One region of the Pontibacter korlensis genome, then DNA from elsewhere that is predicted to be linked to it. Evidence: riboswitches for the same ligand, from Rfam matches in the RefSeq annotation. Region 1 holds a riboswitch; the other holds the start of a gene.
What was found. Region 1 has a riboswitch for S-adenosylmethionine ahead of PKOR_RS12940 (phosphoadenylyl-sulfate reductase). Riboswitches for the same ligand answer to the same signal wherever they lie in the genome.
Positions count from the first base shown of each region.

Region 2: it holds a riboswitch for S-adenosylmethionine, as region 1 does, so the genes downstream of both, PKOR_RS14030 (ATP-grasp domain-containing protein) here and PKOR_RS12940 (phosphoadenylyl-sulfate reductase) in region 1, are expected to answer to the same signal.

Region 1 is NZ_CP009621.1:3,004,100-3,008,373, forward strand. It holds gene PKOR_RS12930 (sulfate adenylyltransferase subunit 1) at 1-522, opposite strand, end outside; gene cysD (sulfate adenylyltransferase subunit CysD) at 524-1,432, opposite strand; gene PKOR_RS12940 (phosphoadenylyl-sulfate reductase) at 1,489-2,208, opposite strand; SAM riboswitch class I at 2,530-2,631, opposite strand; gene PKOR_RS12945 (hypothetical protein) at 2,791-3,510, opposite strand; gene PKOR_RS12950 (ThuA domain-containing protein) at 3,862-4,274, shown strand, end outside.
Region 2 is NZ_CP009621.1:3,276,727-3,281,000, reverse strand. It holds gene PKOR_RS14040 (amidoligase family protein) at 1-291, shown strand, start outside; gene PKOR_RS14035 (gamma-glutamyl-gamma-aminobutyrate hydrolase family protein) at 276-1,202, shown strand; SAM riboswitch class I at 1,344-1,446, shown strand; gene PKOR_RS14030 (ATP-grasp domain-containing protein) at 1,790-2,773, shown strand; gene PKOR_RS14025 (LLM class flavin-dependent oxidoreductase) at 2,776-3,795, shown strand; partial or broken gene PKOR_RS14020 (glycoside hydrolase family 172 protein) at 3,985-4,274, opposite strand, start outside.

The DNA.
Region 1 (4,274 bases):
GGTGATGTCCTTCGACTTCAGCTTTTTAGCAAACTGCTTGTAATCCTCTACAATCTGGTTGTAAACCTGCTCGTCGTAACCAACCAGGTCCATCTTATTGATACAGATTACCAGGTGCGGGATACCCAGCAGCGTAGAGATAATAGAGTGACGGCGTGTCTGCTCTTGAACTCCTTTGCGTGCATCTACCAGAATGATGGACAGGTTTGAGTTAGACGCACCCGTAACCATGTTTCTAGTATACTGAATGTGGCCTGGCGCATCAGCAATAATGAATTTGCGCTTCTCTGTAGAGAAATACTTATAAGCCACGTCGATAGTGATGCCTTGCTCACGCTCTGCCTTTAGGCCATCTGTCAGCAAAGAAAGGTCTATCTGTCCATCCTCGTTCAGGCGGCCAGAGCTTTCGATAGCTTCCAGTTGGTCTGCAAATATCTGCTTTGTGTCGTAGAGCAGGCGACCGATTAATGTGCTCTTGCCGTCGTCTACGTTGCCGGCAGTTATAAATCGTAGTATGTCCATCTTAAAAGTATCCTCCTTTCTTACGGTCTTCCATCGCTGTTTCCGACAACTTGTCGTCGATGCGGGTAGCTCCACGCTCACTAATCTTTGACTCCAGAATCTCGGCAATTACGGCGTCGATATCATATGCTACCGACTCCACAGCTGCTGTACAGGTCATATCGCCTACAGTACGGAAACGTACCTGCTTCTTCACCACCACATCGTCCGGCTCCTGGTAAATGAAGTCAGACCATGCCATCAGTTTTCCATCACGCACCAGGCACTCGCGCTCGTGGGTGTAGTAGATATGTGGTAATGCGATACCTTCGCGCTTAATGTAGTTCCATACATCAAGCTCTGTCCAGTTAGAGATGGGGAACACACGCACGTTTTCGCCTTTGTTGATGCGGCCGTTGTAGATGTTCCAAAGCTCTGGACGCTGGCGCTTCGGGTCCCACTGACCAAATTCGTCTCGTACAGAGAAAATACGCTCTTTGGCACGGGCTTTCTCCTCATCGCGACGTGCTCCACCAATGCAGGCATCAAAACCGAATTCCTCTATAGTCTCCAGCAGGGTGTGTGTCTGCAGCGCATTGCGGCTGGCATAACGGCCTGTTGGCTCTGATAGGTTCTTGCGCTTGATCGTATCCTCTACATTGCGAACGATCAGCTTTTCACCAAGGCGCTCGGCTAGCTCATCGCGGTAACGAATGGCCTCAGGGAAGTTGTGGCCAGTGTCGATGTGTACCAGCGGGAATGGGAATTTACCTGGTCTAAATGCCTTCTCAGCCAGTCGTACCAGTGTAATTGAATCTTTACCGCCCGAAAAAAGCAGGGCTGGCTTTTCGAACTGCCCCGCTACCTCACGCATAATGTGGATGGCTTCTGCCTCCAGCTGGTCGAGGTAATCCAGATATCTCTTGTCCATATTTTATGATTAACAAGCGGTTGTATGTACCACTCTTAACTCTTGAAATCTTTAACTTATCTTGCGTGCAAGCCGCACTCTTTTTTCGAGTTGTCTTCCCACCACCAACGGCCGGCACGGAAGTCTTCTCCTTCCAAAATGGCACGTGTACAAGGTGCGCAACCTATACTTACAAATCCTTTGTCGTGCAGCGGGTTGTAAGGGATGTGCAGTGCTTTAACAGCAGCACGTACCTCATCCAAAGTAAAATCAAGCAGCGGGTTATACTTGATGAGCTGGTGGCCTTCGTCCCATTCCAGTAACTGTAGGTCCTGGCGTGCACCAGACTGCTCGGCACGGATACCTGTTACCCAAATCTGTACACCTTCCAGGGCACGGTTTAGCGGCTCCACCTTACGTATGTAGCAGCACTGCTTGCGATCATCGATAGAGTTATAAAAGCTCATCGGACCTTTCTCGTTCACCAGCTGCTCTACAGCCTCGTGCTTCGGGAAGTATACTTCTATCTTTTTGCCATAGTGGTTGTTCGTCTTGTGCAACAGTGTATAACTCTCGTTAAAGAGGCGACCTGTATCAAGTGTAAACACCCTAATTGGCAGGTTATTTTCAAATATATAATGTGTGATGAGCTGATCTTCTATGCCAAGGCTGGAGGAAAAGGCTATGCTGCCATTAAATTCCTGAGCCAGCCGGCGCAGTCCTTCCTCAGCCGTAAGGCCAGAAAGAGCGGCACGTAAACTATCTAGTTTAGCCAGCAATTCTTGTGATAGATCCATGGAATATATATTAATCTCTTTGAAAACTAAGTTTGTAACTAGGGTTTCCAGTTTAGAGCCATAACTATGCCACTAAGCTCAAGGAGCATGAAGTGTGCCTGCTTATATCCGGTAAAGTAAAAAGAAGAAAGCGGCTAAAAAAGACGTCGTAAAACTGGAATGGTATAGGTGAGAAGTGCACGCTTAGCACATACAACAACAGCAACAGCAATTCTGCTGCAGAAGAGCAGATGTTGGGACAAAGGCAACTGATGCGGTGGCTGTACCACTGCTTGCCATACGTGTAGCTGATGTAATGTTGTAGGTTTGCATTGCTTTATCAATTTATATGCCCCGGCTGCCGGGCTAGGAATTGGCACCTTACCATTTTGGAGGTTGCCAGAGGGTCTCAGAGCCTAGTCTCTCGCCTCTTCTTTATAAATTTTTACAGACGTAACGTCCATTGGTGATACTAATGCAAAATTAGGGCTTTTTCTGAGATGTGTAACCTTTTATGTAAAATATTGTGAAACAGCCGCTAAAATTAGGCAGGCAAGAGCGTAGCAGCTCTTACCTTAGGCCTGTATTGCTTTTGATTATACTCTAAGCAGCAAGTTGAGTTACATATTTTACAAGCGAACGCTTGGCAATTGGCAGCAGCGACTGCTCAACTGGTACCGGTATTTTGGCCACAGCCACAAAGGTGGCGGGGTTAGGTAACTTCTGGTTCTCCCGTATAAGCTGTGCCTTTAAGTGCTCATGGGTAAGAGCCAGCCCACGGCGCACAGTCTGCAGGTGCTTCGTATTAATGCCCCTGTACTTTTCATAAGTGTTTTCAAAAACAGTAATATGATACACGTACACCTGTGTCTCTTTGCCAGGGAAATTCTCCAGGAAGAGGTAGCCTTCGTTATGGTAGATAGGAGTAATGCCCACGGGGCTGAACTCCAGGTGTCGCTCCACAAAGTCATAGAGTTCTTTCCCCTCCTCCAGTGTTTGGCTAAAGCGTGGCGTGGCATACTGTATGATCTCTTCAATTTGCGCCATTGTCTCGTCGTCCTCCACAATTTTCTCATACACTAGCTCCAGCTTTTCGAAGTCGGCGCGGCTAATACGTTGCGGAAACTGCTCATATACCAGGCGCTTATGCTCTTTTACCTGTAACAGGTTCCGGTAGTGCATGATTAGGTCTGAGAAAATAGGGTACAGGCGCTGCTCTCCAAACTCATTTTTGGCGGCCTGCAAGTATGCCAGCAGCATGTATTTTTTGTACTCAAAGTCTAAAAGTCCCTCAGTGAGCCAGTTGATAGGTAGGGTGTTCATAGGCCTTCAACTTTAGTGTTTATACTTGTGATATTAAACGAAAAAAAAGAGGGTGAGGGTTGAGGAAAGTAAGTGCTCAAAAATTAGTACCTGTAATGGTGGGTTTTAAGTGAATAGTAGTATTTTTACCTGTAGAGACATTTATTCTGCAAGACTATGTTTGCAAAACCACAACTATGAAATGCATTCCACGCATAGCTTTTTCCTGAGGAAGTAGAAGAAGCAGTTTCCAGGTGACGTTAGCGGCTGAACTGACACCTTGCTAGCTGCCTCACAAGACTGAAGCGTGGCTGTACCTAATAGCCATTTTGAAACGAAAAAATTTCACCAACAAACACCCTTAAATTCTAAATGATAGCAAAAGTCCCAATAAAGAAGGCATTTTACCTGTTTGCGGTGTGCCTCTTTGCTGTCTTTTCCTGTAGTGATAAGCGTTCCGGTGATCCGAAGGTGCTTGTGTTTAGCAAGACCAGCGGGTTCCATCACAACTCTATTGCAGCAGGAAATGCCGCCCTTATAAAATTAGGTCTAGAAAATGGCTTTCAGGTAGACACCACTACCAATGCCAACATGTTCCATGAAGACTCTCTTAAGCAGTACTCTGCGGTAGTGTTTCTTAACACTACCGCAGATGTGCTTAATCACTACCAGGAAGCTGACTTTGAGCGCTACATTCAGGCCGGTGGTGGTTTTGTGGGTATCCACTCTGCCACAGACACTGAGTACGAGTGGGGATGGTACGGCAGATTGGTTGGCGGCTACTT
Region 2 (4,274 bases), 270 kb from region 1:
TTGTACCCGTTGTTTGCTGCCTTAAGAAACGATTTGCTGGAAAGCTACTCTGATATAGGCAAGGTGAAGGCTCGGAAAACTTTCCATTACAGGCTTCCCAACAGCTCCGTTGCGCAGCCCGACTGGACACTGGCCCAGGAATGGAACAACTGGGTATTCATAGAAGAACTAGCTTACAACCGGGAAAAAGTGCACCAACTTTGCCAGGAGTACATCGCCTTGAAAGAAGACACCCTTGTCGGATTCGAGAGCAGATGGATTAAAAGAACAGAACAATGGCTAACCTACTAAAGCAAAAGTATAAGATAGACCGCAACAGACCTACCATCGGTATAACGGGACCTGACAAGGGAGGAGGCGCTGCCTGGTTCTTCACCGCCCTGTCGGTATTGCTTGCTGGTGGATGGCCTGTTCGTATCACTCCTTCCAGACCTCGTACTGCAGACGGCCTGCAGGCCCTGATTATAGGCGGCGGTGCCGATGTGGATCCCAGCACTTATGAGCAGGAACATGTGATAGATGATTACCTGCAACAAACGCTAAGGCAGCCCAACAAAAACATTTTCCGACGCGTGGGCCGATTCGTCCGGTGGGTGTGGTATCCGGCAGTCTTTTTTGTGCGCAAGCTCATGAGCCGGAAGCTGTCTTTTGGCCTGGACCGTGAACGTGACCACCTGGAGTTTCAGCTGCTGGACCAGGCCACAAAAAAAGGACTTCCGGTTATGGGCATTTGCCGCGGAGCCCAACTAATGAACGTATACTTCCGGGGAACGCTTTACCGAAGTATAAACTCATTTTACATGGAGGAACCTAATCCTGCGAGTGTGTTTCCTGTGAAGAAAGTGCACATAAAGCCGGGAAGTAAGTTGGAGCGCGTATTAGGAACACAACAATTAGAGGTAAATGCGCTGCATAACCAGGCTGTGAAAGAGCCTGGTCAAGCAATCGACATAGTTGCCCGTGAACCAAACCAGGTAGTGCAAGGCATAGAACATACCGTGCAGGATTTCATGATTGGCGTGCAATGGCACCCTGAATACCTGCCACAGAGCAAATTACACCGCAGGCTGTTCAAAGCACTGGTGCAACAGGCCAAAGGAGTTAACCAGCAGATAGAAGAACAGGATATGCAGGCAGCCCTGGCCGAACCAAGAGCCGAAGCCTTGAAAGAAATAGAAGAGGCATCAATAAAGCAGGAGTAAAAGCCATAATTACTTTTTCATTTAGAGTGAATTTTGGCTTAACAAGATTGATGTAGCTACATTTTTTTTCCTCACATTTGGAAATAAAAAATTCTGCTTGCAACTTTGCAACCGTAAAGTCATAATACCTACACCGTATTTGATTTATAAAGAAGAAGGGAGAGAACAGGCTCTAAGAACTTCTAGCAACCAGTTACTAAACCAGGTGCTAATTCCTGCCTAAAAAATTTAGGGGATATAAATTGGTTAACATGAAAATCTCAGCTTACAACCTTACGGGTAACTTACAAAACCGAATTACATCACTTTCTTTCGGTTCATCTTCTATCTATTCTCATACTTGTTGTTGCTGTTGTTGCTAGCCCGGCTGCAAGAGCTGTTGTCGCAATAATTCTATTTAGGCCATAACACCTCTTACACGTAGCCCCAAGGGATAGCTTTGTCTTTTTTGCACTTGCTGCAGAAAGATCCTAACAATGCTACACCCTGAGCCCCAAGCATTTTAGTAGCCTGTTTCCTGCCAGGTTGATGCTGCAGGAAGTCCTTAAGAACCCTTATAAACTCATTTATACTTTAAACTCAGACTTATGTCGACTAATCAATCAGAAAGACCAATAGCTATATTTCATGAGCACCAGGAGTGGTTCCGCCCTTTGTTTAACGAGCTTGATGCTCGTGGCATCGCTTTTGAGCGCCTGAATGCAGCAGAACATACTTATGACCTTGCTTCTCCGGAGCAGAACTACAGCCTGTTCTTCAACCGCATGAGCCCTTCTGCTTACCTGCGCAACAACGAGCAAGGCATTTTCTATACTTTAAACCTGCTGGCACACCTGGAGGCAAAAGGTGTAACCGTCATTAATGGTTACAAAGCATTCCAGTACGAAACTTCGAAAGCACTGCAAATGTCACTGCTGGAGAAACTGGGTCTGCCTTACCCGAAAGCCCGCGTAATCAACCATGCTTCGCAGGCTGTAAAGGCTGCTGAAGGACTTCGCTTCCCTATCGTGGTAAAAGCCAACATTGGTGGTAGCGGTGCAGGTATTACTCGTTTCGACTCTCAGGAGGAGTTAGCACTGGCTGTAACCTCTGGTCAAATAGCCTTAGGTATAGACCACACTGCCCTGGTACAGGAGTTTATTCCTGCTCGTGGTGGCCACATTAACCGTGTGGAGACTCTGGGAGGCAAGTTTCTGTATGCCATCAAGGTTTATACTTCCGGCGAAAGCTTTAACCTCTGCCCTGCCGACATCTGCCAGACTACCGGTGGTAAAGAACTGGTACGGAACGCATGTGCTATCGATGCTCCTAAGAACGGCATGAAAGTAGAAGCCTTTACACCTGAGCAGGAAGTAATTGACGCTATTGAGCGCATTGTGCAGGAAGCTGGCATCGACGTTGGAGGCATTGAGTATACTGTAGATGACCGTGACGGCCAGATCTACTACTACGATGTGAATGCCCTTTCTAACTTCGTGGCTGATGCTGTTAATGTGATCGGCTTTAACCCCCACGCTAAACTTGTTGACTTCCTTGCAGAGAAAGCTCAGCTAAAGAAGGAGGAGGTATAAGCATGGAGTACGGATATTGGTTACCGGTATTTGGCGGCTGGCTTCGAAACGTAGAAGACGAAAGTATGTCGTCGGACTGGAATTATGTAAAAAAGCTGGCGCAGCGAAGCGAAGACTGGGGCTACAGCATTTCCCTGATTGCTGAGCTGTTCCTGAATGATATTAAAGGCGAACAGGCACCATCTCTGGAAGCTTGGTCAACGGCAGCGGCACTAGCGGCAGTAACAGAGAAACTGGAGCTAATGGTAGCCGTACGACCTACCTTTCATAACCCGGCTATACTTGCCAAGCAGGCAGCTAACATAGCACAGATCGGTGGCGACAGGCTGTCCCTGAACGTAGTGTCTTCCTGGTGGAAGGATGAGGCCACCAAGTATGGACTACACTTTGAAGAGCACGATGACCGCTACGCCCGCACAAAAGAGTGGCTGAACGTGGTCACAGGTGTTTGGGAGCAGGATCACTTCTCCTACGAAGGCAAGTACTACAAAGTAGATGACAACGTACTACAGCCAAAGCCGAAGAAAAAGCCCTTCATTTATGCAGGTGGTGAATCAGAGGCTGCTAAGACGCTCATCAGCAAGCAGTGCGATGGCTACGTCATGCACGGCGATTCGCCTGAGCTCATCGGTAAGCGTATCGACGACATGAAGCGCCGTCGCGAAGCATGGGGACTGCCTCCAATGAAGTTCGGAGTTGCTGCTTACAGCATTATCCGTAATTCTGAGCAGGAGGTAAAGCAGGAAATAGACCGCATCACTAATGTGAAAGAGTCTAATGCTGGTTTTAAAAATATGCAGCAGTGGATTTCGGGTACGCAGTTAGAGCGACAGCTTACCCTGCAGGATTATTCTGTATCAAACCGTGGCTTGCGCTCAGGACTTTTGGGTACACCTGCCCAGGTACAGGACCGTATTGCAGAGTTTGAGGCTGTAGGAGTAGACTTTTTCCTGCTGCAGTGCAGCCCTCAGTTAGAAGAAATGGAGCGCTTCTCTGAGACAATCATAAATGTTGTAGCTTAAGACTAACCTTGCTGGAGCAGGGACCAGCTTACTGCTTTCCTGCTCTCAGTACACATATTGGCTCACCTTAAACAAACATAAACTAAGCCTAACCTTCCCTGCCGCTCTTGTAGCGGCAGGGATTTTTTTATTAGTATAGGCTAACCGCTTCGGATCTTCCAGCCCCACAACAATGGCCGTTTTTGCTTTTTACATAAGTTTCAGATCAATGTAGTCGATCATCATTTTCTCCCCGAAGCCCTCTGCCGGAATCCACTTAAACTCCATTACCTGTTTTCCTGGCTTCAGCTCAAAGGTGCCAAGGTCAACTACCTCTGCTTTACCTGGGGCTACTTCAGACTTAAAGTTGAGTTCTTTCTTTACCTGCTGCCCATTTAGCGCCACTCCAAACTTACCTCCTTCAGGAGACTTTACCACCTGCGCTTTTACGCTGTAGGTACCTGGTTTATCAACTTTGAACGTAGTGGTTAGCTTGTTTT